Linked DNA regions of Kaistia algarum. The main gene of each other region encodes a partner of the protein of the gene in region 2 in a complex. Links are inferred from orthologs where the notes say so. Each region holds a gene or a part of one and is shown on either strand. Other genes may lie near its edges.

What was found. The genes of interacting proteins can lie anywhere in the genome.
Region 1: the proteins of mfd (region 2) and uvrA are in contact, whole or in part, in a crystal structure (PDB 4DFC), measured with the Escherichia coli proteins. The link is inferred for Kaistia algarum from one-to-one orthologs.

Annotation. Positions count from the first base shown.
Region 1 is NZ_JAPKNJ010000002.1:664,478-668,265, forward strand. The notes cover bases 135-3,644. They hold uvrA (excinuclease ABC subunit UvrA), read left to right. Parts: upstream 135-513; coding sequence 514-3,444; downstream 3,445-3,644. Other genes in these bases: OSH05_RS16365 (single-stranded DNA-binding protein), read right to left, coding at 135-235; OSH05_RS16375 (O-fucosyltransferase family protein), read right to left, coding at 3,503-3,644. Outside these bases: more of OSH05_RS16365, read right to left, coding at 1-134; more of OSH05_RS16375, read right to left, coding at 3,645-3,788. UniProt on the Escherichia coli protein: The UvrABC repair system catalyzes the recognition and processing of DNA lesions. UvrA is an ATPase and a DNA-binding protein. A damage recognition complex composed of 2 UvrA and 2 UvrB subunits scans DNA for abnormalities.
Region 2 is NZ_JAPKNJ010000002.1:419,598-423,905, forward strand. Bases 120-4,149 are described here. They hold mfd (transcription-repair coupling factor), read right to left. Parts: upstream 3,824-4,149; coding sequence 320-3,823; downstream 120-319. Other genes in these bases: OSH05_RS15270 (LacI family DNA-binding transcriptional regulator), read left to right, coding at 120-297; OSH05_RS15280 (FAD assembly factor SdhE), read right to left, coding at 3,828-4,115. Outside these bases: more of OSH05_RS15270, read left to right, coding at 1-119. UniProt on the Escherichia coli protein: Couples transcription and DNA repair by recognizing RNA polymerase (RNAP) stalled at DNA lesions. Mediates ATP-dependent release of RNAP and its truncated transcript from the DNA, and recruitment of nucleotide excision repair machinery to the damaged site.

The DNA of each region.
Region 1 (3,788 bases), 240 kb from region 2 along the record:
AAACCTTCGAGCCCTTCTTCAGATATTGCTCGGCAATCTTGGCGAGATTCTCGTTGAAGATCACCACACGGTGCCACTCGGTCTTTTCCTTGCGCTCGCCGCTGGCCTTGTCGCGCCAGCTCTCCGACGTCGCGATGTTCAAATTGACGATCGGATCGCCGGACTGCGACCGGCGCACCTCCGGGTCGCGGCCGAGATTGCCGACCAGAATTACCTTGTTGACGCTGCCGGCCATGTTGGCTTCCTTCTCTCACTTTCCCGGTAGGATAAACCGAAACGACCGTCACGGCCCGGCGCAATCGGGCTTGTCCACATCGAAACGGCCTCATGTTCTCTTTTTGTTCTAGACAAGTCCAAACGATCTGGCAACATGGCTTTCTAGATTCGATGACGTTGTCGTTCGATGCGCTCCAAGGGCGGCGCTCTTGCGGTGCCGCTTCTTGTTTCAGCGGCTCGATTGCCTAAATTGGCGTGTCGGCCATCGTGCCGGCAGCTCTCCGACGGATTGGTCACATGGTTCACGACACCGACGCACCGCGCCCGGGCGCCGCCACGGGCAAGTACATATCGATCCGCGGTGCGCGCGAGCATAATCTCAAGAACATCGATATCGATATCCCGCGCGACAAGCTCGTCGTACTGACCGGGCTCTCGGGATCCGGAAAATCGTCGCTTGCCTTCGATACGATCTATGCGGAAGGCCAGAGGCGCTATGTCGAGAGCCTGTCGGCCTATGCGCGCCAGTTTCTGGAGATGATGCAGAAGCCGGATGTCGACCAGATCGACGGCCTCTCGCCCGCGATCTCGATCGAGCAGAAGACGACGTCGAAGAACCCGCGTTCGACGGTCGGCACGGTCACCGAGATCTACGACTATATGCGCCTCCTGTTTGCGCGCGTCGGCATTCCCTATTCGCCGGCAACAGGCCTGCCGATCGAGAGCCAGACGGTCAGCCAGATGGTCGACCGCGTGCTGGCCCTGCCGGAGGGGACGCGTCTATTTCTGCTCGCGCCGATGATCCGCGGCCGCAAGGGCGAGTACAAAAAGGAACTGGCGGAGTTGCAGAAGAAGGGCTTCCAGCGCATCAAGCTGGACGGCGTGTTCTTCGAGATCGACGAGGCGCCTGCGCTCGACAAGAAGCTCAAGCACGACATTGACGTCGTCGTCGACCGCATCGTGGTGCGCGGCGATATCGCCGCGCGGCTGGCGGATTCGTTCCAGACGGCGCTGGAACTGGCCGAGGGCATAGCGGTTGCCGAGTTCGCCGATGAAAAGGACGAAAAGGGCAATGAGCGCCGCGTCCTGTTCTCGGAGAAGTTCGCCTGTCCCGTTTCCGGCTTCACCATCGCCGAGATCGAGCCGCGCCTCTTTTCGTTCAACAATCCCTTCGGCGCCTGCCCGGAATGCGACGGGCTCGGCTCGGAGAAGAAGATCGATCCCGACCTCGTCGTGCCGGATGGCTCGCTGACGCTAAAGCAAGGCGCCGTCGCGCCTTGGGCGAAGTCTTCCTCGCCCTATTATGTGCAAACGCTGGAGGCGATCGCCCGCCATTTCGACTTTGCGATGACCGACCCCTGGGACGAGATTCCGGAGGCAGGACGCAACGCGATCCTCTATGGCACCGGCAAGCAGGAGGTCGAGTTCGTCTATAATGATGGCACGCGCGCCTACAAGACGAAGAAGTCCTTCGAGGGCGTCGTCACCAATCTGGAGCGGCGCTGGCGCGAGACCGAGTCGAACTGGGCCCGCGAGGAGATCGAGCGCTATCAGGGCGCGACGCCATGCAAGGCCTGTGGCGGCGCGCGGCTGAAGCCGGAGGCGCTGGCGGTCAAGATCGCCGGCAAGCACATCGCCCAGATCTCCGAGATGTCGATCCGACATGCTGCCGCCTGGTTCGGCACATTGCCGGGCGAACTGAACGACAAGCAGAACGAAATCGCGGTGCGGATCCTCAAGGAGATCCGTGAGCGCCTCTCCTTTCTGGTCGATGTCGGTCTCGACTATCTGATGATGTCGCGCAATTCCGGCACGCTATCCGGCGGCGAGAGCCAGCGCATCCGCCTCGCCTCGCAGATCGGCTCCGGGCTGACGGGCGTGCTTTATGTGCTCGACGAGCCGTCGATCGGCCTGCATCAGCGCGACAATGAACGGCTGCTGGAAACGCTTAGGCATCTGCGCGACATCGGCAATACGGTGCTGGTCGTCGAGCATGACGAGGACGCGATCCTGACCGCCGACTATGTGGTCGACGTCGGCCCGGCGGCGGGCATTCACGGCGGCGAGATCGTCGCCAAGGGCACGCCGGCCGAGATCATGGCCAATCCGGCGTCGCTGACGGGGCGCTATCTTTCAGGCGAACTGGCCGTCGAGATACCTGAGAAGCGCCGGCCGATTTCCAAGACGAAGAAGATCCGCGTCGTCGGCGCGCGCGGCAACAATCTGAAGAATGTCTCGGCGGATATCCCGCTCGGTACTTTCACCTGCATCACCGGCGTTTCCGGTGGCGGCAAGTCGACCTTCCTGATCGATACGCTCTATGCGGCCGTCGCGCGGCGGCTCAATGGCGCCCATATCCATCCGGCCGATCATGACCGGATCGAGGGGCTCGAGTTCATCGACAAGATCATCGATATCGACCAGTCGCCGATCGGACGCACACCGCGCTCCAACCCGGCAACCTATACCGGCGCGTTCACGCCGATCCGCGAATGGTTCTCGGGCCTGCCGGAAGCGAAGGCGCGCGGTTATGGGCCGGGGCGATTCTCGTTCAACGTCAAGGGCGGGCGCTGCGAGGCCTGCCAGGGCGACGGCGTCATCAAGATCGAGATGCACTTCCTGCCGGACGTTTATGTCACCTGCGAGGTTTGCAAGGGCAAGCGCTACAGCCGCGAGACGCTGGATGTGAAGTTCAAGGGCAAGTCGATCGCCGACGTGCTCGACATGACCGTCGAGGAGGCGCGCGAGTTCTTCCAGGCGGTGCCGGCGATCCGCGACAAGATGGAGACGCTCGACGAGGTGGGTCTCGGCTATGTCAAGGTCGGCCAACAGGCGACGACGCTTTCCGGCGGCGAGGCGCAGCGCGTCAAGCTCGGGAAGGAGCTCTCCCGCCGCGCCACCGGCAAGACGCTCTATATCCTGGACGAGCCGACGACCGGGCTACACTTCCACGACGTCGCCAAGCTCCTGGAGGTGCTGCACAGCCTCGTCGACCAAGGCAACACCGTCGTGGTGATCGAGCACAATCTCGAAGTGATCAAGACGGCCGACTGGATCATCGACTTAGGTCCGGAGGGCGGCGATGGCGGCGGCGAGATCGTGGCGGAGGGCCGGCCGGAGGACATCGCCAAGGTGGCGGCCAGCTATACGGGCCGCTTCCTGAAGCCGGTGCTCGCGCGTGGCATACATCCGCGTAGCCACGCACAGGGCAGCCAGGCAGCGGAATAGTCAACTCGACACTGCGAAGGACCCTGGGGCAACGGGAATTCCGGTTGCGCCAGGTCCACTACCGCGCCGACTTCGCCTTGCGCCGCAGGGAAATTCCCGATTGCAGCTCTCCGAACTCGTCCGGGGCATCAACCGGCACCGGGAAGGCGAATTCACTGAGCAGAGCAGAAGGATCTTTCAGCGCCGTGACCACGTCCTGCCGCTTAATATAGGCAACGCCGCCCGAGACGATTTTCCCCTCCAACGCATAGGCGAAGGCCGTTCGGCCGTGCTCGTCGGGATCATGGGCCCAGCCATGGATCCATCGGAGGCCCGAGGGCGAGACATAGGCGCGCTCGGCATAG
Region 2 (4,308 bases):
GAGGCGCAGCATCCGGACGCCGATGCCATCGTCCTCTCCAGCGACATCACGGCCGCCGGTGTCCTCTTCGCCTGCATAAGGCGCGGCATTGCCGTGCCGCGGCGTTTCGCAATCACCGGCTTCGGCGATTTCGAGTTCGCCCGCCATCTGGTCCCGTCTCTGACGACGATCGCCGTGCCAACCCGCCGCATCGGCTTCGAGGCTGGCCGCCTGCTGCTGGGCGCGATCGCGGGCGATACGGCAGGACCCAGGACTGTCGATGTCGGTTTCGAGTTGATCGAGCGAGAGAGCAGCTGATCGCGGAACCGTCCAGGTTCGCTCAGACCGCCTTCTTGCCGTCGCCGACCGCAAGCCGCGCCAGTTGCGTCAATACCACGGCGGTGCCCTTGAGCCGCTTTTCCGGGTCTTCCCAATCGCGGATCAGCACGATCTTCTGGTCGGGGCGAACCTTCGCCAGGCTGCCCTGCTCGCCGATATAGCGGATTAGGCCGGCCGGATTGGCGAAGGTCGAGTTGCGGAAGCCGATGACCATGCCCTTCGGGCCGGCATCGACCTTCTCGACATTCGCCTTGCGGCAGAGCGCCTTGATGTAGACGATCTTCAACAGGTGCTCGACCTCGTCCGGCAGCGGGCCGAAACGGTCGATCAGCTCGGCGCCGAAGGCGTCGATCTGCTCCGGCTCTTCGAGATCGCCCAGGCGTCGGTAGAGCCCGAGCCGCAGCTGGAGGTCGGGAACAAAGGTCTCCGGCAGCATGACCGGCGTGCCGACCGTGATCTGCGGCGACCAGCGGCCGTCATCGGCCTCGTCGGCGTCGCCGCCCTGCCGAAGCTGCGCCACCGCCTCCTCCAGCATCTGCTGGTAGAGCTCGAAGCCGACTTCCTTGATATGGCCGGATTGCTCCTCGCCCAGCAGATTGCCGGCGCCGCGAATGTCGAGGTCGTGACTGGCGAGCTGGAAGCCGGCGCCGAGCGTATCCAGCGATTGCAGCACCTTGAGGCGGCGATCGGCCATGGCGGTCAGGCGCTTCTCGGCCGGAACCGTGAACAGCGCATAGGCGCGCGTCTTCGAGCGGCCGACACGGCCGCGCAGCTGATAGAGCTGCGAGAGGCCGAACATGTCGGCCCTGTGGACGATCAGTGTATTGGCGGTCGGGATGTCGAGCCCGGATTCGACGATCGTCGTCGAGAGCAGCACATCATAGGCGCCGTCATAGAAGGCGTTCATGATGTCTTCGAGCTCCGTCGGCGGCATCTGGCCATGCGCGATGGCGACCTTCACTTCCGGCACGAATTTCTCGAGGAACTCCTTGCGTTCGGCCAGGTCCGAGAGGCGGGGGCAGACATAGAAGCTCTGGCCACCGCGATAGCGCTCGCGCAGCAGCGCCTCGCGCACGGTGAGCGCATCGAAGGGCGAGATGAAGGTTCGGACCGCCATGCGGTCGACAGGCGGCGTCGTGATCAGCGACAGCTCGCGAACCCCGGTAAGCGCCAGTTGCAGCGTCCGCGGGATCGGCGTCGCCGAGAGCGTCAGCACATGGACATCGGCGCGCAGCTCCTTCAGCCGCTCCTTGTGCTTGACGCCGAAATGCTGCTCCTCGTCGATTATCAGCAGGCCGAGATCCTTGAACTCGATCGCCTTGCCGAGCAGGGCATGCGTGCCGACGACGATGTCGACCTGCCCTTCCTTGAGGCCCTTCTTGGTCTCGGCGAGATCCTTGGTCGAAACCAGCCGCGAGGCCTGCTCGACCCGGATCGGGAAACCGGCGAAACGCTGTGAAAAGGTCTTGAAATGCTGGCGCGACAGCAGCGTCGTCGGCACCACGACCGCGACCTGCTTGCCGCTCATCACGGCGACGAAGGCGGCACGCAGCGCCACCTCGGTCTTGCCGAAGCCTACATCGCCGCAGATCAGGCGGTCCATCGGCGTGCCGGCGCCCAGATCCTGGATGACGGCCTCGATCGCCGTCAGTTGGTCTTCCGTCTCCTCATAGGGGAAGCGCGCGGCGAATTCGTCATAAAGCCCGTCTGGCGGCGCCATGGGTTCGGCGTGGCGCATGGCGCGGGCCGCGGCGATCTTGATGAGCTGCGCCGCCATGTCGCGAATGCGTTTCTTGAGGCGCGATTTCCGCGCCTGCCAGGCAACGCCGCCGAGCTTGTCGAGCGAAGCCTCCGTGTCTTCCGAGCCGTAGCGCGACAGAAGCTCGATGTTCTCGACGGGAAGATAGAGCCGGTCGCCGCCGGCATAGAGGATTTCGAGGCAATCGCGCGGCGCGCCGGCGGCCGTGATCGTCTTCAGCCCCGAGAAACGGCCGATGCCATGATCGACATGGACCACCAGATCGCCTTCGGCGAGGCCGGCGACCTCGCTGAGGAAATCCGACGCCTTCTTCGCGCGCTTGCGGGGGCGGACCAGACGGTCGCCGAGAATATCCTGCTCGCCGATCACCGTCAGCTTCGGCGTCTCGAATCCCGCCTCGAGGCCTAGCACGGCGAGCGCGACGATGCCCTTGTCGAGTCCCTCGGTTCCCCGCCAGCTATCGACCTTCTGCGTGCGCTTCAGCCCATGATCGGCGAGAACCTGAGCGAGGCGGTCGCGGGCGCCTTCGCTCCAGCTCGCGATGATGACGCGCTTCTTCTCGCGCAGCGTGCCGATATGCGCGATCACGGCGTCGAAGACATTGACGTCGCCGGCCGTCCGCTCGGCCGCGAAGGTCCGGCCCTGCCGGCCGCCAAGATCGACGACCATCGTATCGTCGGCCTCGGCAAAGGGCGTCATGCGCAGCAGCGTCGCCGACCCCTCGCGCCGCGTCCATTCCTCGCGCGAAAGATAGAGCCGTTCCGGCGGGACGGGGCGATAGGGAATGCCGCCCTGCCCCTGGCCCATGCCGTCGCGGCGGGCGTCATAATGATCCTGGATGTCGGCGAGACGCTCGGCCAGCGCTTCCTCGACCAGATGATCGAGAATGACCGGCGCATCGGGGAGATAGTCAAACAGCGTGTCGAGCCCATCGACGAAGAGCGGCAGCCAATGCTCGACGCCGGTGTAGCGACGACCCTCGCTCACCGACTGGTAGAGGATGTCATCGCGATCGGTCGCGCCGAACAGTTCCAGATAGCGGCTGCGGAAGCGCGCGATCGAATCCGCCGTCAGCACGACCTCGCTCATCGGCACGAGGTCGAGCCGCTTCTTCTGCGCCACCGTGCGCTGGCTCTCGACGTCGAAGGAGCGGATCGAATCGATGGTATCGCCGAAGAAATCGACGCGCACCGGCTCGCCCTGCCCGGCCGCGAACAGATCGACGATGCCGCCGCGCACGGCATATTCGCCAGCCTCGCGCACGGTCGATGTGCGCAGGAAGCCGTTCTCCTCCAGCCAGCCGATCAGCTTTTCCATGACCAGCTGATTGCCGCTGGCGATCGAAAGGCTCTGCCGCTCGATCGCCTCGCGCTTCGGCAGGCGCTGGACGATCGCGTTGACCGTGGTCAGCACGACCCGCGTCGGACCCTTGCCGGGACCGCGCCGCGCCAGATCGGCGAGGGTCGCCATGCGCCGCGACACGACGCTCGCATTCGGCGAAACGCGGTCATAGGGCATGCAGTCCCAGGCGGGAAAGCTGATCGTTTCCAGCGTCGGGGCAAAAAAGCGGATCGCCTGTTCCAGATCGGCCATGCGATTGCCGTCGCGGGCGACGACCAGCAATTCGCCCCTGCCTTCGCGGGTCGCGAGCGCGGCGATGTCGGCGACGACCTTGCCGTCAAAGCCGTCGGGCACGCCCGAGATCACGGTCGAGCGACGGTTCAGGATCGTTTCGAAGCGGATCATCGGCCTATCGAAGGGTTGCACCGGTGAAGGCGGCAAGTTTCAGGAAAAAGGGCGTGCGAGCATGTTCCGGTGTCGGCGCCTCGCCCGTCAGCCAGGCGAGGATGTCGCGATCCTGTTCGTCGAGGAGCAATTCGAACGAATCGAGTTCGGACTCGGAAAGGTCGGCGATCTGCGCATCGGCGAACCGCCCGAGGATCAGGTCGGTCTCGCGCATGCCCCGATGCCACGCCCGGAAATGGGTACGGCGCCGGCGCACATCCAGCCCGGCGCCCGACAAGGTCGTCCCGCTCATGTCCGGCTTGGCTCCTAAACGGCGTAGCCTTGAGAAGATCGTGGGGAAATGGACGCAGAAGACCGCGGCGTCAACTGCAAAGGCAGGCAAAAGCCGTCTCTTCGCACCGCTGGACAGCTATGACTTCGGGAATGAAACGATCAAGGGCCTGGGCCATTTCTGACCCAAGCCCTTGACGAAACTGGCTCCGCGA